Linked DNA regions of Colwellia sp. M166. The protein of the gene in region 2 interacts with the protein of the main gene of each other region in a pairwise test. Links are inferred from orthologs where the notes say so. Each region holds a gene or a part of one and is shown on either strand. Other genes may lie near its edges. The genes, in order: FGD67_RS06565 and ung.

Evidence for each region.
Region 1: the proteins of ung (region 2) and FGD67_RS06565 interact in binary tests that used the Escherichia coli proteins (3 or more experiments, as listed by UniProt). The link is inferred for Colwellia sp. M166 from one-to-one orthologs.

What each region holds. Positions count from the first base shown.
Region 1 is NZ_CP040755.1:1,435,000-1,445,825, forward strand. The notes cover bases 4,037-7,012. They hold FGD67_RS06565 (type I restriction-modification system subunit M), read right to left. Parts: upstream 6,284-7,012; coding sequence 4,790-6,283; downstream 4,037-4,789. Other genes in these bases: FGD67_RS06560 (restriction endonuclease subunit S), read right to left, coding at 4,037-4,790. Also shown: FGD67_RS06545 (hypothetical protein), read right to left, coding at 251-1,273; FGD67_RS06550 (macro domain-containing protein), read right to left, coding at 1,280-2,329; FGD67_RS06555 (DUF4433 domain-containing protein), read right to left, coding at 2,338-3,015; more of FGD67_RS06560, read right to left, coding at 3,015-4,036; FGD67_RS06575 (IS4 family transposase), read right to left, coding at 7,423-8,823; FGD67_RS06585 (hypothetical protein), read left to right, coding at 10,562-10,826. UniProt on the Escherichia coli protein: The subtype gamma methyltransferase (M) subunit of a type I restriction enzyme. The M and S subunits together form a methyltransferase (MTase) that methylates A-2 on the top and A-3 on the bottom strand of the sequence 5'-AACN(6)GTGC-3'.
Region 2 is NZ_CP040755.1:3,548,521-3,559,177, reverse strand. What follows is about bases 54-2,860. They hold ung (uracil-DNA glycosylase), read right to left. Parts: upstream 1,900-2,860; coding sequence 1,207-1,899; downstream 54-1,206. Other genes in these bases: thrC (threonine synthase), read right to left, coding at 2,121-2,860; FGD67_RS16090 (hypothetical protein), read right to left, coding at 714-878; FGD67_RS16095 (transposase), read left to right, coding at 54-406. Also shown: more of FGD67_RS16095, read left to right, coding at 1-53; more of thrC, read right to left, coding at 2,861-3,407; thrB (homoserine kinase), read right to left, coding at 3,474-4,448; thrA (bifunctional aspartate kinase/homoserine dehydrogenase I), read right to left, coding at 4,448-6,904; FGD67_RS16065 (diguanylate cyclase), read right to left, coding at 7,162-8,121; FGD67_RS16060 (chemotaxis protein), read right to left, coding at 8,124-8,732; FGD67_RS16055 (response regulator), read right to left, coding at 8,729-9,094; FGD67_RS16050 (M48 family metallopeptidase), read right to left, coding at 9,629-10,342; FGD67_RS16045 (YebG family protein), read right to left, coding at 10,421-10,657. UniProt on the Escherichia coli protein: Excises uracil residues from the DNA which can arise as a result of misincorporation of dUMP residues by DNA polymerase or due to deamination of cytosine.

The DNA.
Region 1 (10,826 bases), 2.1 Mb from region 2 along the record:
TACAGGGGTTGGTTTAGATAACACACCTATTAACAATACAAATGATAAAGAAGTAGATGAAAATATAAACGAGGTAAGTTTACAAAAAAAACGTCCTGAAGAACAAACGGTCGATGAATGGCTAGAAGATTGGGAAGCAGCATTTACGGCTGAAGAATTTGACGAAGTCATGACTGACTTTAGCAACGTTAAAAATTAAATGACTTACTGATAGGCGCTCATAAACAAAGGCTCTCTAAGGGAAAATAAATCAGTCAGTATGCAACTTGTATTTAATTGCAGGAAATCTATCTGTTATTTTTGTTGCGAACACTTCTGCACTCTCTTTGCCCCAGTTACGGGCAACATAATACCCTTTGTCTGAGTATATAAGTTCAGGCTCACGAGCTACTCGATATTTGTTATACTTTTTGTTGGTTTCAGTTACTTCAGACTCCAGCTTTAGTAATTGAAAGGCACAGGTATTATCAGCTCTTAAGAAATCCAAAGTCTCTTGACCGATTAAACCTTTATCATTTAGTAATTGCACAGTACAAAACCCAATATCTGATTTACGAATATGCCCATAAGCTTGCTCGTCATTAAAGAATATCGAATAACGGCTTGTATCTCTGCCCCCAGAACGAGACGCCCGTTCTTTTTGACGTTTTTCACGAATCTTAACTTGGTAATCTTCAATCTCAGGAATGGGTATAACAGACTGAACATCTAAAAGGATTTTACCTTCGCTTTCATATGGATGCATACGCACACATCGAATAGATAAACCGTAATCATTGAGCCACATTACAGTCGTTGTTAACTCACGAGAAAACTCAGCAGATGCTAAAACAATCTTTACCTCTTGGGCAAATTCATCCTCTTCTTTTTCATCCCAACCTAAAAATTCTAATATTGAAGCTTCAGCATCTAATTCAAGGGTATTGCTTTTGATGTAATCAGCATAAATATCAACTAAACGATCAAAGGTAAGAGTTGAAACCATTGCAGCATAACGGACAGCTTGCAGCTCCATATGACCGCCATCTTCAGTACGTTTTAGTTCAATCACAACAATATTGGCTTGCTTATCAATCCCTAACAAATCGATACGTCTGCGGCTTTCATCCCACTCACCAAATTCTTCAGCTACCACTAGTGTATCAGGAGAAATAATTTCAATTTGGTGTTTAAGCAAGCGCTGTAAATCATCGCGTTCTTTTAATCCTGATTCGGAAAAAGTTGTACGAGAAATCGTTTTAATTTCATTATCTGTTATTTGATAAATAGCCATTAGAGTTTAATGAATCCACCCTGTATTTTTCAATCTATTCCATGCCGTTTTAACATGTGCAGGCGTCATTAGCGTAGCTTTGCGTTCATTCCATTGCTGAATAGCTTGATGAGCTTCTTCGGGGCTATTAGCACCTTCATTTTTAACAACCCAATGCACTGTCGATAAAAGTTCGACACCATAAGGCGATTGATAGCCATCGATTAATTCACCTACTCTATTAATTCGTAACTTAATATCGTCATTGGATTCAGCTAAAAATTGTTTTGCATCCGCTAATGCTGAAGCAATAGGTGTTATTTCAGACTCAACAACCCCATCGCCAACACCTTCGATATAGTGGCCATCCATAGTGTTTAATGCATGACGCAAGGCATCAGCATAAGGGCCATACGTCTGCTTCTCAAATTGAAGTTTCATATTTTCGCCGGCTTCTTGTAAAAAATAAGCAAGCTTTTGTACTTCTATTTTTGACAAACCGTAATTTACCGTCTGATAAGTTTCTAACAATGCGAGGATGGCCGCTCTACCCGCGGTCATTTTAGGTTTTACTGTATTAGTTTCAATAGTCGTTGCTTTAATATCATCATTCGGTTCAAATAGCCTCACTTCTAAGTTTTCTATACAACCTAAGTACTTAACTATTAATGGTTTTACCTCATTCCAAGCTAAACCGCCTAGGCCACAACCTAATGGAGGGATCGCGATAGAGCGAATATCAAAGCGTGCAATATGTTCTACTAAACTTTGTAAGCCAGATTCAACATCTTCAATTTTAGAAGCACTTTTCCAATGATCTTTCGTTGGAAAATTAATAATAAAACGAGGTGTTGCTAAAGCGCCTAGTTCAAAAGTAAACATTTGCCCTAGTTCTACTTCTTTATTTTTACAGGCTAGCGCATAAGCCTTAAAATTATCTGGCCATTTTTTCTTAAATTGCAGTGCTATGCCTTTACCCATAACACCAACACAATTAACTGTATTTACTATAGCATCAACATCTTCTTGTTTAAGAAGATCACCTTTCATTGAATGAATGTTTAAATTAATTGCCATGTTTTGTCCTAAAAATACCAGTCTGTCATTACTTCTACCGCTAAGTTTACGCCATTTCGTGCCAAGATAGCATTAACTTCTTGTGCTCTCGCTTGATTTAACACACCAATTCTGGTCATCAAAGTAAGCGGAACTTTTTCTTTTATCAAAAATTCCGCCTGTCTTTTTTCCACCCTATCTACATATCGAGGGTTGGCATGAGAATTCATAAAGTATTTACAAAATCCATCAAGGCGAGGACTTTCTGTCATCGTAGCCCAATCGACAGAGCTCGACAACATACGTAAGTCTGTAAAACATTGGCTGTAATCTAGGGTTGCATTACGGTCGTAAAAAACGAAGTCTTGTAAGTCATTTTTAAGCGCTAATTCAATGGTGGTTTCAAAGTAGATAATACCTGTTTGGTCATACTGACAATTATTTACTCTCCCGTGATGAATAGCCGATAACATAGGCGAACGAGGAGCGAAATAAAAAGGTACAAACTCATGGATTAATCCACCTGGTGGATTATTGACACTTTTGATTGAACGCGCTCCTTGTGCACCACCATGAGCAATATTATGATAGTGCAAATCTAATTCCTCACTTTTAGTTTTACTTAACAATGCTTCCTGCTGACAAATCATATTGAGATTATCAATAGCAGTAATATGAAACAGTCGAACAGGTCTTGGCATTGTCATTACAAGGCATCTCCTAAGGCATTTTCAACCACGGCATCGGCGAGGTGCAGTTGGGTGGTTTGGGCGTCGCCTAGGCGAGCTTTGAGTTGGTCACACAAGGCGAGCAACTCATCTACTTTGGCTACGATTCGCTGTTGTTCTTTTAACGGAGGCATAATGAAATAATGTTTAGAAAAATCATCAAACCTTAAGCTTTCAACTGTAGTGCCAATCTTTGTCAAGTTTTCTAATATATACATTTCAAAACCTTTCATCATAAGCAAAACATAATTTGCTATATATTTATCGATTAAGCTCAAGACCTTTAAGTCCTGATTAACAGTACAAACAGACTTAGTAATTGCGACAGGGAACTTTCTTCTCAATATTCCACTTCTAGCTACAAACAAAAGTGACTCTGTGTCTATTTGAGCCAAACCGTCAGTTATTGCTAACTTGGTAACATGATCTTCACTATCAAATATTTCTTCAACTTTCATATCTTTAGGCGTAACCCAAGGTACGTCACCGTTCCAATAATCAGAGTTAGCTTTACTTGGCGTTTTTCCACCAGTGAATACACCAATATGAGATAGAGTCGTCCACTCCCAACCGTTCGGCAGCTCAAACGGCTTTTCTTCGTCCGTAATGGCAGGTAATGGCTTTTGCTTTTTGATTTTTTTATCAGCGATGAGTTGCGCTTTTTCTTCTGCGATTTTATCAAGTAGTACACTTGCTGGTTCGTCGTTGGGGTTTTGCGGCACGAGTTTACCCATGACGGCGAGTTGTAAGATGGTTTGCTTTAACTGCTCTATGCTTGCTTCGGTGGTGAACAATACGTCAAAGTGCTCAGCGATGCGTTGCCAGCTGGTTTGGAAGTCTTCTTTGTTATCATCGTCTGCCGATGTGCCGTTTGTTAAGCTTGCTAGCAGCACTTCCACTAAGGTTTGGTGTGCACTCAGACTTTGCTCAGTTTGTTGCTCTAACTGGTCACACAAGGCCATCAGTTCATCGACTTTAGCAACAATGCGGTGTTGTTCGGCTAGAGGAGGTAAAGAAATAACAAATGAGCGGAGCTTACCTAAGGACACAAAGGGTTGAACACCTCCACCAGATTGACTTTTTATTATAACTGAAGCATATATTAGGTAATTTTTTAAAAATAAAGGTACAGAAAGATCTTTATCGAAATACTTGAAAAGACCTACATTCTTAATACTAAAGTCTGGCTCTAAATCCACGATTACCGGATTGCCTATACTGCCAATCATCGCAAATAAAATATCATCTCTATCAACTTTTGAGCGAGCAATAATTTTTAGGTGATCAGCCTCAGAAATATATTTAATATCAGAAAGATCTAATTTCCCTGAAGAAAGGTTTTTGCTAGTTACCAAAGGGTAGCCTGTTAACTGCGCCTTAGGACTATCATGAGTTCCATCTCTAACATCATAAACATCTTCTAAACGCGCCCATGCCCAACCACTTGGAAGCGTATATAATTGATCTTCTGTAGATATTTCAGGTTGTTTTCGAGTTTTCTTTATTGTTTTATTACTAATTAACTGTTGCTTTATCTGACTTATTTTTTCAAGCAATACGCTTGCCGGTTCATCACTAGCATCTTGCGGTACTAATTTACCGCGTACCGCGAGCTCTAAAATCAGTTCACGTAATTTTTTAATACCAGTTAATTCAATTTTTTTACTCGTACCACGGCCGGTGGCATTGCGTTTTTTAATCGCGCTAGTCCAAACATCAATATGCTCAGTGATTAACTTTTCAACGCCAGCCATTATTTCGCGCCCTGCTCTTTATTAGATAAGGCATTAGCTAGAATACCTTTAAGCTGGCCGCGCAAGGCTTGAATATCTGCTTGTTGTTTCGCGTAGTCGCCCAATAGCTCTTGTGGGTCGTGGCTTATTTTTTCGCCAACATGCGGGTTTTTAATATCAAGGTTAAAGTTACGAGCAATAATCTCGTCAATACTGACTTGCCATGCTTGTTCAGTTTCAATACGCGATGCAAAGCCGTCTGCCTCGTTACCCCACCAGTCAATTTCGGTTTGGAATTCTTCAAACTTCATCGGCTTGGTTTTGTTATAGTTTTTAACGCCGTCAGGGTACGGGTGCTCGTAAAACCACACTTTTTCGGTTGGCTTGCCCTTAGTGAAGAAGAGTATGTTGGTTTTTATGCCGGTATACGGGTTAAATACGCCGTTAGGTAAACGGACAATGGTATGTAGATTACATTCTTCGGTTAACAACTTTTTGATCTTAGTTTTAACGCCTTCACCAAATAAAGTGCCATCGGGTAACACCACGGCTGCACGGCCACCGTTTTTACCGTTTTTTGGAGAAGCTAATATTTCTATAATAAGTTGTAAAAATAAATCAGCTGTTTCGCGGGTACGTAAATCGGCAGGAAAGTTCTTCTCTATGCCGTCTTCTTCTGTGCCACCAAACGGCGGGTTAGTGACAATAACGTCAAGCTCATCGTCCCAGTTTGCTAACGGCTTGTTTAAGGTATTGCCGTGCTTAACTTGCACCGGTACTTCAATGCCATGCAGCAGCATGTTGGTAGTACACAGTAAGTGCGGTAATTGCTTTTTCTCTACGCCATGAATCTGCTGTTGCAAAGTTTGGTGATCATCGGCAGTTTTAACATAGTTGTTTTTTACGTGGTCAAACGAACAAGCTAAGAAGCCACCCGTACCACAGGCAGGGTCCATAATGCTTTCACCTAGCTTAGGGTCTACGCGGTCAACAATAAAGCGTGTAATGGCACGAGGCGTGTAGAATTCGCCCGCATTACCGGCACTTTGTAAGTCTTTTAATATTTGCTCGTATAAATCACCAAACAAATGGCGTTCTTCTGAGTCGGTAAAGTCAATTTCGTTTAACTTGTTGATCACTTGGCGCAGTAACGTGCCGTTTTTCATATAGTTAAACGCGTCGCTAAACGCTTCTTTAGCAACATAACCACGCGGGTTTAGCTTAATAGGTGCAGTAAGGTTTTTAAGATCCGGAAACAGTTGGTCGTTAACAAATTCAAGAAGCTCGTCACCGGTTATACCTTCGTTGTCGGCAGCCCAATTACGCCAAAGATATTGCTCAGGTAACGGGCATTGGTAATCCGTTTGTTCAAATTCTAGTTCTTCTTCTTGTGCGTCGAATATTTTCAAAAACAGTAACCAAGACATTTGCCCTAATCGTTGGGCATCTCCGTCAACACCGGCATCTTTACGCATAATATCTTGAATGGACTTTATTACTGAACTGACTGACATGGACTTCTCTTTGGTTTATTTTATCTTGTGAAGTCACGGCTGCTAACTTGGTTTGCTAGCTTGGCTATGACTTTTCGCATTAGGTTGGTTTAAGTTGTTTGTTATCTATTAGCGTTCATCTGTTTAATTACTTAACTCGATTTAAAGGGCGCTACGCTGACTTGTTGGGCGAGTCGTATAATAGCTCTTCCAACTCGGTGATCGCATTGTTATATTTGTCTGCGCCGCCAAAGGCTTTTTTCGCTATTTCGAGCGGCCGACCAAAATCAACAATGGTATTGGCTTTTAACGCATCTTTACCTTCAATGGCTTTGACGCCGTCATCGGCATAACCGTCAAGCAAGGCATTTAACACCTTTTGGGCTACGTCTGAATACTTGGTAAAGTAATTGCGCTTTTTAACGCTGTCAGCGCGCTCTTTACGCGTTAACGCCGGTTGGTCGTAAACTACGTGGCAAATAAGATCGAACGGGTCTAAATCTTTGCTTACGTCTTGCTCTAATGCTTGCCAAATAACTCCTTCATTGGCCAGCTCATCAATGATCGCTTGCTTGCGGTCGGCATTTTGCCACTTACGGGTGAATTCATCTAGTGATGAAAATTGTTTTTTTATGGTATTGCGGGTGTAATCTTTAAATGACTCGGTAACGAGCTTGCCGTCAGTGTCGTAATACTGCACACGTTCAGCCATTTTTTTAACGTCAATTCCTGAGACTTTAAATTTAACGAATCGCTTTTCTTCTTCGTCATTACCCCAATCACTATCAATTTCAGCGCCTTCACTTCTGCTGTTAACATAGTCTTGTTCAGGCTCGTTTGTGCCGTCAATACTTGCATCATCGGCGTCAGTATTAGCATCGCTAAGCTCATCAATAAAGCTACCGTCTTCCGTTTCGCCGGTAATAATGTCCTCTGGCTTACTTACCATAACCTTCTCAGGTATACCGTCAAAGCGTTCATCGGCAAACAGTTCAGTGGCTTTTTTAAAGTCGAGAATGGTGAACCATAACTTACCGTATTTATCGTCAATGCGTGTGCCACGGCCAATGATCTGCTTAAACTTGGTCATCGACTGTATGTTTTGATCTAGCACGACCAATTTACAGGTTTTAGCATCAACGCCTGTAGCTGTCTCTTGATCACAAGTCGAGTTCTTTCATAAATGCATAGGACTCGACTAACCACATTAATCTTACCCAACCATCCCACATTGCCTTGGTGCCTACTCGGCCTGTTCGCTTGCTGTCATACCATCGCCCTAATCTTGCCAGTGCGTAATATGCCCATTTCAATGATGGCGGCTCCGTTGGTATTGGCTTTCCTGTCGCTGTCGCTTTAAATAGAAGCTTCCAACTTATTTCATTTAAATAAGTTGTGCAACAGATACCTTCTGCTGCTTCTTTGTTTTGTGCTAGCTCTCGAAGTTGAAATAAACGTACCGCTATAAATGCTTGTATTACGGCTGCTTTCTTTAAGTTGTCAATATGTTGCATCCGCAACTTTTCTACTTCTGTCCCTTCACTTTTCCAAATCTTATGGAACTCTTCTATACGCCACCTTAGTTCATAATAGCGGGAAATTGCTCGGGCTTCGTCTGCATTTGTAACTTGCTCCGTTGTGTACAGTAACCATTGTAATTTACTTTTTGTATCGTTGTTTACCTCGGTACACACCACTATATTGAGCGGAAGTCCTTCTGCGCCTTTTGCCCGCTGTGGCTTTTTAAGTATCACCTGCGTGTAACTGAGCGCTATTGTCGCTGTTCGGGCTTTTCTTCCACCTTTTTGCTGGATATCTATCGTATATTTACCCGCGGGTTTTAATTGTGCCAGCGCATCTTCTAGTTTCGGGTGCTCACCTAGTAAACGTCGATTACCTTTCGCTCTAACAACAAAGCGATGCCCAGCACTCTGCTGATAATCAAGGTATTCATATATATCGGCTTCGCGATCACAGACATCAATGACATTAGATAAATCACCTAGACGTTGCGCTATTTCTTCTACATTATTTTGCCATTTATAGCTTTCTTTTAACTCACGTTCTCGGCATTGCAATGTGTGCTGTTTGCCTATTTGTTTCTTTTCTCTATACCAATAATGCTGGTAAGCAAGCCCAATGACTTTTTCTTCATGTGCATCCAACATCAACGTGGAATGCGCGTAAAGGGTTCGTCCTTTCGGGCTGCGCTTTTCACTTGAAGCGGAATTTACGGCGCCTAATTCTTGGCAGACAGAATGTTTGTAACTTAATCCAGTTGTATCTTGTAAAGCAAGTACGAGTGGACGTTGTTTAACAATAGCATCTGTATGTAAATAGCCAGCTTCAGCAATATCTTCGTCATTAATATGGTCATTACGAATAAATCGATAAGCACCTTCAATACTTGCAGGATCAGGGCAAGAATTAACTAATGATTTTCCTGCGTTGTCAGCCATAGACGTTGCTATATTAACTAAACGCTTTGTTCGACGCGGATCTTTTAACTGTGCTTTACCAAAAACTAAAGCAGCCCATTTAGCTGAGTCTATTTCAAACATATTCATGACCTAAAGATTTTTAACCTATTAGATCATGGATATAAACAAAATGGAACTTGTGTATAAGAGACAGCGCCTGTAGTCATAAGCTCTGACGTTGTGGCGATAACAGGGTAAGCTTTTTTCGGGTTAATAAAGTTGTCTAGCTGAGCCTTACCAATTTCATCATCGCCGGTGATCTTCATTACGTATTTATCATTTTTCGCCACTTGTTCAGGGTTTAAATTAATCAGGGCTCGACGCATACGCTCTGCATGGTCAATGTCATTACAAAAGACAATGGTTTTAGCCATGGGGTCGGTGCGTTGTAAGTAGCTGGTAATGGTTTGCGCGACAAGATCGGTGCGGTTTTTAATTACTATAGTGCGATCAAAGTCTTTAATATTGTAGATACGGTCATCAATTAATTCACCGTTATCATCAGTTTGATCTTTTTCAGGCCGCCAGCCTTGTAGGTCAATATCAAGGTCAACGCGTACTACTTTGTATGGCGATAAAAAGCCGTCTTCAATACCTTCTTTAAGCGAGTAGGTATACACAGGTTCGCCAAAATAGTCGATGTTAGATACTTCTTCTGTTTCTTTTGGCGTAGCAGTTAAGCCTATTTGCGTGGCAGAGCTAAAATACTCAAGAATTTCTCGCCATGCACTGTCGTCTGCGGCGCTTCCGCGGTGGCATTCGTCAATGATGATCAAATCAAAAAAATCAGGGTCAACTTGTTTAAAGGCTTTTTGACTTTCTTCTGGCCCTGTTAGTGCTTGATAAAGTGCAAGGTGAATTTCGTACGCGGGATCTACTTTACGGCCTGTTACTTTGGTCATGGCTTGGCCAAAGGGTTGAAAGTCATTAATGCGGGTTTGATCGACCAGTATGTTTCTGTCGGCTAAAAACAAGATGCGCTTTTTCTGACGAGACTTCCATAAGCGCCAAATAATTTGAAACGCGGTATAGGTTTTACCCGTTCCGGTTGCCATCACCAACAACATACGGTTTTTACCTTGCGATACCGCTTCAATGGTTTTATTAATTGCTTGTAGTTGATAATAACGAGGTGCTTTGCCGCTACCGTCATCGTGATAGCTTTGAGTTATTAATGGCAGCTGTTCGTCTTTAAACTGACGATATACGCAGTATTTTTGCCAAAGTTGTTCAGGGCTTGGAAAGTCGGACAGTTGTATTTCAGATTCAAGCATTGCGGGGTTAGTTTTGTCATGAAAAACAAAGCCATCACCATTAGAGGCAAAGACAAAAGGCACTTCAAGCAAGCGCGCGTAATCAAGCCCCTGTTGCATGCCCTTACCTATTTCATGCTTATTCGCTTTAGCTTCGATAACAGCCAGTGGAATATTAGGCTTAAGATAAAGCACAATGTCAGCCGACTTAACCGTTTTACGTACACCAAGCTGGCCACGAACAATCACCTTGCCATCACGCAACTTCACCTCTTGGCGAATTTGCGTCATCACATTCCAACCGGCACTTTTGACCGCTGGCATGATAAATTTTGTGATTATATCGGTTTCGCTGAGCTTTCTTTTGTCCATGGTGGTCCCTTACAACATCGGCGTGTCCATTATGCAATATGTAAGGTGCGATAATTGTAATGATTTGTCAATTTTATCGCATAGTAAATTCATTAAAATCAGTGTGTAAACATTAAAAAGTCATAACTAAGGGTTCCTAAGCCTAACTAAGTGATATATATTTTATACACCTGTAAATAATCATCGGTAAATACATGGAAGTTCTTAGCCAAATACTAGCCATCATAGGGCTAGCTTTTATATTAAATGTACTTTTTGCTCAATCTAATAATTTTATATTTATGTTGGCGAAAAAGCCCTTAGTATGGGTTTTATGCATTGCGATTATTGGGTATTCAGTTTTTTGGGTGAGCGCATTTTTTGACTGGAATCATAACACTCCTATTTTTGCTACCTTGATAGTTTTAATTGTTCGTAAGCCTAGCTTAAGCAGCTCTGAAGAAAAATCTCACTCATTAG
Region 2 (10,657 bases):
GCACGTAGGGAAAGGCGATAGTGCGTTAACCTACCTTGCTAGATACCTCTATCGTGGGGTGGTGAATGAAAACAACCTACTCTCGATTAAGCATGACCGAGTGACGTTTCAATATAAAGAAAGTAAAACGAAACAGTTTAAAACCATCACCGAGCACGCTACGGCCTTTTTATGGCGAGTACTACAACATGTACTGCCTAGCGGTTTTCGACGAGCACGCAATTATGGTTTTTTACATGGCAATGCTAACCGTACGTTAAAGCGGTTACAGTTACTGCTTAACGTGGTGTTAGCGCCCAGTGAAACATTACCTAAAAAGGCGTTTGTTGCCCCTAATTGTGCCACTCAAATGACGCTATACCTAATGCGACGAGGTCATCGCGTCATTATGGGTCATACGATATAAAACAAGGAAGTGCCTAAGCAAAAGGAATTGTTGCGCCCTAAACAGTCACAAAGTGAGGATAATAAATATAAGAAAAAACAAATTGTTGCGTTACTATATTACCAAACTCTGTTTAGTGATAGTAGCTGCGCTTGGCCTGAAAATCACCGCTTAGAGGCACCGCCAACAGACAACCCATCTTAGTTTTATTTATTTACTTATAAAGAGTACGCACCAACACCGGGCTTGTTCAACAACAGGATTAAGTTGCGGCTGCGCGCAACCTATCCTTTATTTATTAGCAGGTTGTTTACACCCAACTTATTAGTTATTGAACACCCGCCATTTTATACAGAAATAATGCAAGTCCACCAAAAAAAATGATACCAACGATTACCATGACTGTTAATGTTTTGGATTGTTTCATTGAATCTGATAAATCTTTTGCTGGCACTAGTCCTAACGCCATTAGAATATTTACAATAAAATCCATTTAATACTCCTTGTTGATTAACCTGCTAACAGCTTATTAAACGGAAAAATTCCGCCTTTCCACAAGCAAGATCACACTACTTGTGAATATTTATTCAAATCAATATACATAACTTAATATTACCATTCAATAAGTTATTGTCAGCTCTTGAATAACCTGATGTAAAAAGGCAGATTTAATCTGTCTCTCTACAAAAAAGCGGGAAATGCGACAATACTGTATGAACAACCAGCAGTAACTTTAAAATTTGCAACAATATAATTAGTGCTTTAAAAATATAACAACACGCTCTCAGATTGACTGTAGAAAAATAACAAACAAAACTTAGCTACTCACTAACCTGCCAATTTATAGCGCTTTTATTTTGTGCTGCTAGCCATTGATTGGCCTTTGAAAAGTGTTGGCAACCAAAAAAGCCTCGGTAAGCTGACAGTGGCGATGGGTGCGGCCCATTCAAGACTAAATGCTTTTGCTGATTAATATTCTTACCTTTCTTTTGCGCGTGGCTACCCCACAGTAAAAATACACAGCCTTCGTTACGCTCATTGAGCTCAGCAATAATGTTATCGGTAAAGGTTTCCCAGCCCAATTTAGCATGTGAATGCGCATTTGCTTGCTTAACGGTCAGTACGGTATTGAGCAACAACACGCCTTGCTCAGCCCATTCCATTAAATAACCATGTTTCGGGGTTTTAAAGCCAGCAATATCTTGCGTCAGTTCTTTGTATATATTGACTAATGAAGGAGGAATTTTAATGCCTTTACGTACAGAAAACGCTAAACCATGCGCTTGTGACTCACCGTTAGCACCTAAGCCGTGGTATGGATCCTGGCCTAAAATTACCACTTTTACTTCAGGTAAATCGACGGTTGAAAAAGCCGTAAAAACATCCGCTTCGTTTGGCAATATAACGTCGCCATTAGCTCGCTGCTGCTCGATTTCTTGAGATAGTTCTTGGAAGTAATCTTGTTGCTGTTCATTGGCAATTATTTTTTGCCACTGCGGTTTTAACTTATTCATATCACGGCTCTTATTCAATATCATCTGTACATTATGCGGCATTGGCTACGTAAATGTCATTAACGCACTACCATAACAAGTTAGATGCAATATTTTAGCGATCACTCATAGCTATTTCACCGCACAATTTCAGACAGCCTGGGGTTTTCTCTTCGCACTGCGGAGACAAAAAAGGCAGTAAAAACTGCCTTTAATTTCTTATAAGCTGTTGTTCACTTTAACTAAGCTAATAGATAGGCTCTTAGTTCCGAAAAATCTGTCGAGCTTGTTGTTGATAAAATAGTTTCGCTTGCACAATCGGCTAGTTCTTTCGGTAAACCTATCGGCTGCCCTAAAGTACTTTCAACAATATCTTTAAATTTAGCCGGATGCGCTGTGCCCAAAAATACGCCAAATTCGTTATCAAGGGCATTATATTGTAATGCTCGATAAGCAACAGCAGCATGAGGTTCACTAATGTAGCCAAGTTTTGCTAGCTGAATCATGGTCATCTGTGTTTGCTCTTCATCAATAGAGACAGAGCTGACACAATCTTTGTCAACTAAACCCGCTTTTAGCATATGTTCAACACGTGGCCAGTTATTTGGATTACTTACATCCATGGCATTAGAAATAGTTGCCACGGTCTCATTCGGTGACCATTCACCGGTTTGTAAATAGCGCGGTACCGTGTCATTAGCATTCGTTGCGGCAATAAAGCGCTTGATCGGTAAACCTAAGGCTTTAGCAAAAAGTCCAGCGGTGAGATTACCAAAATTACCACTCGGAATTGAGAACACAATTTCTTTTAAGGCTTCAGCGCCTTTTTGGCGATACAACTGTGCAACGGCTTCAAAGTAATAACAAATTTGAGCTAACAATCGACTGATGTTAATTGAGTTAGCTGAGTTTAAGCCGATAGCTTCTTTTAGCTCTTGATCATCAAAAGACTGTTTAACCAAAGACTGACAATCATCAAACGTTCCCTCTACCGCGATAGTGCGAATATTTCCGCCAAGCGTCGTAAACATTTTTTCCTGTAATAAACTGATCTTACCTTTCGGATATAAAATCACTACATCAATGTTATCAATACCATGAAAGGCATGTGCAACGGCAGCGCCAGTATCACCAGAGGTCGCCGTTAATATCGTGACTTTTTTGTTCTCACTAAATGCTTGTAAACATTTAGCCATAAAGCGAGCACCAAAATCTTTAAACGCTAATGTTGGACCATGAAACAGTTCTAAAATGGCTCTTTTTTCACTGATTGGCTGCATTTGCGCTGGAAAGTTAAAGGCATCAGTGACAATTTTAGTCAGCTGAGCTTCGGTTAAATCATCGCTAACAAATGGGTAAAGTACTTTTACGCTGCGCTCAACCATTGGCAATGCCAATAAGGCTTCAATATCATCAAAACGAGGGATTGCTTCTGGGAAGAATAAGCCTTGATTACGTCCTAAACCTTGCTTTACTGCGCCAGCAAAGCTGACTTGTTCATCATTTTCTTTTAAATTATAAAATTTCACACTCAATTCCTATATAGGTTTATCTTGTGGCTTAATAGCCAACAGACCAAACATTAGAATAATTCTCTAAGGTAAGCTTACCGCACCTTCAGTATCCGCTCGGCAAACATGAACAAATCCGTCACTTGTGCCGTTAGTCGATGTTTGTAAATAATTTTCTGTTAACCAGTTGGCAAACTTTTCAGCTTTTCCTGCATCGTCAGTAACACAAAAAAGTGTCGGACCTGAGCCAGAAATACCAACCGCTAAACATCCTTCCGCTCTTAAGTGGCTGGCAGCTGCGCTATAACCCGGTAAAATTGACTCGCGATAAGGTTCTGCGACTACATCAGTTAATACGCCGAACGCTTGTGCTTTATCACCACGATGACAAGCGTCAACAAAGGTCGCTAAATTCTGACCAAAACTGATCAAATCAGCTCGCGAATAACTCGTTGGCAAGATATCTCTGGCGGCTTTTGTGGATATTTCAATACCAGGATAAGCCATGACAAAGTAGCAATCGTCAAATTGCGGTAAATTACGGGTGATAATCTCTGGGTTTGGCACCATTAATTGCATGCCACCTAAGAAGCACGGCGCGACATTATCATAATGTAAACTACCACTAATTTGTGCTTCCATTTGTCCCATCATTTTTAACAACGCTTGCTCTGAAAAACTAAATTCATGATACTTTTCATAGAAAGCATTTAAACCTGCAAGCGCCGCCACTACAGAACAAGCACTAGAGCCTAAACCGCTGCCTACAGGCATGCGTTTATCTAGCGTAACTTTCACGGCAACCACCGCTTGTTTACTTGCTAGAAGTTGTTCATTAAAAAGCAGTAAACAGTGCCAAACAATATTTTGCTTAACGTCACTAGGTAATTTTTTCGCAAAACTGCCGGTAACTTCTAATTGGTCGTCGCCATTACTGTGCGTGACAGTAACTACATCGCCAAGTAATGTACCGTCGAGTGGCTTAACCGCTAAACCTAAAACATCAAAACCGACATTAACATTGCCAATTGATGCTGGTGCAAAGACTGAAACGCTCATTAATGTTGTTGCTCCCATGCTAACGTTCTTAATACATCACCGAAAACACCGGCAGCAGTTACGGCCGCCCCTGCGCCATAGCCACGTAAAACAAAAGGTAATGGTTGATAATAACGGCTATGAATCGCTAATGCGTTTTCGCCATCTTTAATACTATATAATGGATGGTCGGCACTTACCGCTTCAATAGCGACCTGACACTTTCCATCAACAATATTACCAATATATCTTAATACTTTTCCTTCTGCTTTAGCGGCATCAATACGCTCAGCGAAAGCTTTATCTAATTGAGGTAAGTTAGCCATAAAAGTAGCCACATCGCCGCTAGCATCAAATGAATCAGCTAAAACAGGCTCTATAGTAATATCAGTAAGCTCTAATGGCATTCCTGCCTCTCTAGCCATGATCAACAATTTACGGGCAACGTCCATACCACTCAAATCGTCTCTAGGATCCGGCTCAGTAAAACCTTGCTCTTTGGCTAATGCTGTCGCTTGAGATAATGTCATACCTTCATCAAGCTTACCAAAAATATAAGATAATGAACCAGATAATACGCCTTCAAAACGTTGCAGCTCATCTCCAGCTTTTAGCAAGTTCTGTAAAGTATCAATAACCGGTAAACCAGCGCCAACGGTTGTCTCATATAAAAATCGACGGTTAGTTTTTTGCGCCGCTGTGCGCAATGCTTGATAATATTGCCAAGAATCTGTGTTAGCTTTCTTATTCGGCGTCACGACATTAAAGCCGGCTTCTAAATAATCAACGTATTGCAAAGCCAATTCTTCGTTTGAAGTACAGTCGACTAATACCGGGTTAATTAAGTGGTTCTCTCGAACAAAATGTTTAATATTTTCGACGGTAACAGCTACAGGTTGTTGGTTGAGATTTTCCTGCCAATTAGCAACATCGATACCTTCACTGTTAAATACCATACCTTTACTGTTCGCTAAGCCATAAACTTTTAAAGAAATATTATCGGCTTTAAGTTTTGTCTGCTGACGCGCTATTTGAGCAAGTAGCTCGCTACCGACAACACCACAGCCAACTAAGAAAACGTCGATAGTAGGTTTATGCGAAAAGAAGTTTTGATGACTCACTTTCATGGCATCAGTGCACTTTCTACTTTCAATCACCACTGAAATACTACGCTCAGACGAGTCTTGTGCAATGGCAACCACATTGACTCGAGCTTGCGCTAACGAACCAAAGAATTTAGCGGCAACACCTTGTTGATGATGCATACCATCGCCAACTAACGACACAATAGATAATTGATGCGTTAACGTTAACGGTTCTAATAAACCATTTAACAGCTCTAGTTCAAATTCTTCTTGCAGGCTTTGCTCTGCTTTATCAGCGTCAGACGAGTAAATACAAAAACTGATACAGTATTCACTAGAAGATTGGCTAATAAGAATTAATGAGATTTTTTCACGGCTCATGGTCGCGAAAACACGGCTTGCCATCCCCACCATACCTTTCATGCCTGGGCCTGAAACATTAACCATCGTTAAGTCATCAAGGTTTGAAATCGCTTTCACTCGTTTACTTTGATCATTTTCATTAGCAATTAAAGTCCCTGGCGCATCTGGGTTGCCGGTATTTTTAATTAAACAAGGGATATGATGCTGAGCAATGGGACCAATAGTTTTAGGGTGTAAAACACTGGCGCCAAAATAAGATAGCTCCATTGCTTCTTGGTAAGACAAGTAATCTAATAACTTAGCTTCTTTGATCAAACGAGGATCGGCGTTATACACACCATCAACATCCGTCCAAATTTCACAATATTCTGCTTCACTACATACCGCTAATACCGCTGCTGAATAATCTGAGCCATTTCTACCTAGCGTAGTGACATTATCTTGGCTATCAACACCGATAAAACCCGGCATAAGGGCAATGTTGTTAAGGTCACTATAAACGGCTTGAAACTTCTCTTTACATAGCACGAGATCTGCAACAGCATTCATCGATACGTCGTTGGTACGCAAGAAGCGTTCTGGCTCTATAACACTAGCGTCATAATCATCAGCAGCTAACACCGACTGTAGCAATGCCACACTCAAGCGTTCACCAATACTGATGATGCGTGCACGGACATGTTCTGGACAAAATGATAACAATGTTGCGCCATGCAAATAACGACTAAGCTGCTGCTCCCAAGTTACCAGTACTTGTTCACTATGTAATGGGCAAAACTTTGGTAGGGTCGCGGATAAGTCTTCAATAATATTTTTAATTGCGTGCTTAAAATGTAGCAAGTCACCTTTAAGCTTTTCTTCGTTAGAAATGTTCTCTGCCATCGCTACAAGATGATTGGTTACCCCTTGTGGCGCAGAAACAACAACAGCAAGACGAGACGACTGACTTTTGTTTTTGATGATATTCGCCACTTCGATAAAACGTTGACCCGAAGCCAAAGAAGAACCACCAAACTTTAATACACGCATTTTTACTCCCCTAAAAACAAAAAAAGCCCGTAACCTTTAATAGGTCACGGGCTTGATAAAATTGATAAACTTTACTCGTCAGCCAATGACCACCATCCCAATGAGGGTGGTAGTGGTAATAATAATGATTCGGCTAAGTAAATTATTCATGAGTTATAAAGTGCCTGATATGTTTTTTTCTGTCAACCCATTTTTATGAATAAAACAAACTAATATATGGATAAAATATCAGAAGATTGAATATTTTAGTAAAATATTCAGGCAACAACTGTTTTTTGCGTGAGAGATGGGGTCGCTAAACAAACGCGATCACGGCCCATAGACTTGGCTTCATACAATGCAATATCCGCATTGCTGATCAAATCTTCATAGCGAGTATCTTTTGCATCAATTACTGCAACGCCAATACTGACAGTGACGTTAATGCTGTGTCCTTGATAGTCAACAGTATTGCTAGCTATAGTTTGACGTATCCGCTCAGCCACTTCTTCTGCGCCTACCAGATCGGTATTAGGCAATATCACTGCAAACTCTTCACCACCATAACGACCAAACATATCGCCCATACGCAGCAAATCATTGATAGACTTTGCCGTCTCAACAAGCACTTTATCACCACCTTGATGGCCAAAGGTATCATTCAATGCTTTAAATTGATCTAAATCGAGCATCACTAACGCAAGCTCATAACTATAACGGCGTGCCCGTGAGAATTCACTGGCTAAACACTCTTCCCAATGTTTACGATTAAATGCTTGAGTCAAACCATCAATACGATTAGATAAAGCTAACTCTTCTAGTGCCTTATTTAATTGTGTTTGATAATGGCAAATATCAGTAACATCTTCAATTAAAAGACAAACATGCTCAACTTCCCCTTCAACTTCAACCGGCAGAAAGGTACAATTTTGCGCCATAAAATCACTATCCGTTGTTATCGGACGAGAATGAGAAAGCTCAAACAGGTGATGACGTTGCTCCCAACCGCAAAAGGACTGATTTTTTAGCTGGATAACACTGGATAATTTCCGCTCAAACCACTTTTTGGGTAATTCAGGAAAAACAGTAAAAATACTTTTCCCAATAACATTGTTGTCTTTTTTATTGGCATGTACTTCTAAAAATCGATTCCACATAACAATATTAAAATTACTATCGAGAATCAAAATTCCAGTATTTAACCGGTTGGTAATATTATGATAAAGCGCATCTAACATAATTAAAACTCTTCCAATATACGGTCGATAACGGTCTTAATGTTAATAATGGCTTGCTCAGGGATCAATAACACCATATCACAGTTAAAAGAGTAGTCGGTTACTTGATAACTAATACGCACTTTCAAGGCTAAATCCCAATTAAATGATTGCTGTTGTAAGTGTTGAGTTACAGCGCCGAGGTTAGGCGACAACAACCGAGGCGCACTATATGACATCTGATTATCTATTTGACTAGCAAACACATTCAAAAATGTCGTGGTTAAAATAGAGCTTAAATCGATAATTTGCTCATCAAAAGTTAACTCATCAGCTTCATAACCAAGTAAGTCAGCCAAACGGTTTGAGTCTTGTGGCTGGTACATCAAGAGTGCCTCGCCACGTATACCTTCATAACCAAAAAAGCCTTGGCTAACCACCGCCGTTGCCTTTAAATCTTGATTAAGCGTAACAAAAAGTTGTTCTGACTTTACTTGTTCAATTTTAGGCACTTTCAAATACACAAAGGTATCTAAATAGCGGGCAAGCTGATCACTTGCCTGTCCCATCGCGACATTAATCAGCTCTTGTAAACAATCTTGCTGATCTTCAGTTAAGTCAAATGCATTCATAAAAAACCGTGAGTTTTCAAATTTTCATTTAAGATATCTAATTGTACAGGTTTACGTAGAAATGCTTTTGCGCCTAAATCCATGACTCGGCTTTGCATTTCAGGCTGAACATCGGCAGAAATAACAAATACCGCTAATTCAATATTGTCATCTTTTAATGCTTGTAAAACCCCTAAACCATCGATGACAGGCATAGTTAAATCAAGAAATAAGATATCAATATTTTTATCACGTAAAATCTCTAAGGCTTCTTGACCATTTTGGGCTAATTGCACATGAGTGGATAAACTTTCGGGAAGGCTTCTAAATACTTGCTTTCGAGCTAAGTTAGAGTCATCACAAATAAGAACATTTGTACTCATTTGATACTAATCCTTTATTATTTTTTTTATTAGCTGTTAATTTACCCTAATTTTGTGCTGCTGTTAATTACTAATACGAAGAAAAGTGACGTTTATTTCAACTTAATTGCTTAAAAGTGCAGGTAAATGCCATTATCAGGCTATCAATATAGTACGAAAAGACAATTATAAGAATAAATAATACCAACACTTAATGTAAGCTTTAAAGCTTTCACTATAAACTTAGCAACAATTCGATAATGCCTAATGACATTGCCGCAGATAAAAAATAAATGATGCTAGCTTTCCAACTATAACGAGTGAGTTTCATATTTATCTCCTTTATATACCAATTAAACCGATTGATTGCGCAAAACTAATAAACTTAATAAACTTAATAGACTTAATAGACTTGGTATCATTAATAGAACTTTTTACCGTCAATAAAAAGCAGAGAACAATTAGCAGTTCTCATGCCAACTAGTTAAAAACCATATGGATTTTATCGAGGGTATGACAAGAATTCATTACTAGATAAGGACTAGCGGGCAACACTTACCATCGTAAGTAAGGTTGATGCTCTGATAGCCAGTTTTTGGCTAATTGATATTCAGGACAGTGGGTGGCAACTAATTGCCAAAATTTTGTCGAATGATTCATATGCTTAAGGTGACATAGTTCATGAATTATCACGTAGTCAATCACCCAGCTAGGCAACATTTTCAGTAAGTAATTAAAACTTAGCTCACCACGATTGTTGCAGCTTCCCCAACGCGCCTTATATTTTCTGACTTTAAAAGCCGTGGGGTTGAGTGCTAATTGCTTGGAAAATATTAATAGGTTTTGTGCAATATAATTTTCGATATGCGCTTTAAACCAACAGTCTATTTGCGACTTCACTTGCGCTAGAGTCGCAGCTGAGTTTAGATCATCCTGACGATACCTTTCAGTCAGAACAACAGTCAGGCTTTGCCTACTGGCATTATGCAGCACATGCTTACGCCCAAACTCAATATTGATACTATGTGGTAAGCCATCAAGATATACGGTTGGGTTGTTCGTTAATTTTTCACCAACAAACTGTAAAGTAAAATGGGGGTTTGATCGTGATTTTTGCTTTTGCTCTGCTACCTTTTGTTGCAGCCATTGCAATTTAGCCTGTATTAAGTTTTCAACGTAAGTGGTTTTAACAAACGTTGGTGCTCTAACAATAACTTGCGCATTACTTACCTGCAAAGCAATAGTTTTTCTTCGCGCACTACGGATCAATTGATATTCCAAAACGCCCCACAATAAGCTTCTTTACTGATCATCACACTTTGTATATTTTTATCACTAAACATGGCCTTAAGATATTTCAGCTTTGGCCTTACTCGTTGCTTTCACGCTGGCTACTTTAGTTTTTTTCGCTTTTTCTGTTAGCGGTGGCTCGCTTGCTTTTATCGGTTCGGTACTTTTAGTTGCCGTTTTATTGGTAACCGCTTTGGCTTTTTTAGCTTGTAAAGCTACCAATACATCTTCACGGTTTTGTGCCAAATAAACACTCAGTTCTTCACGGATACTCTCAGAAAGCTCGACAGGTGC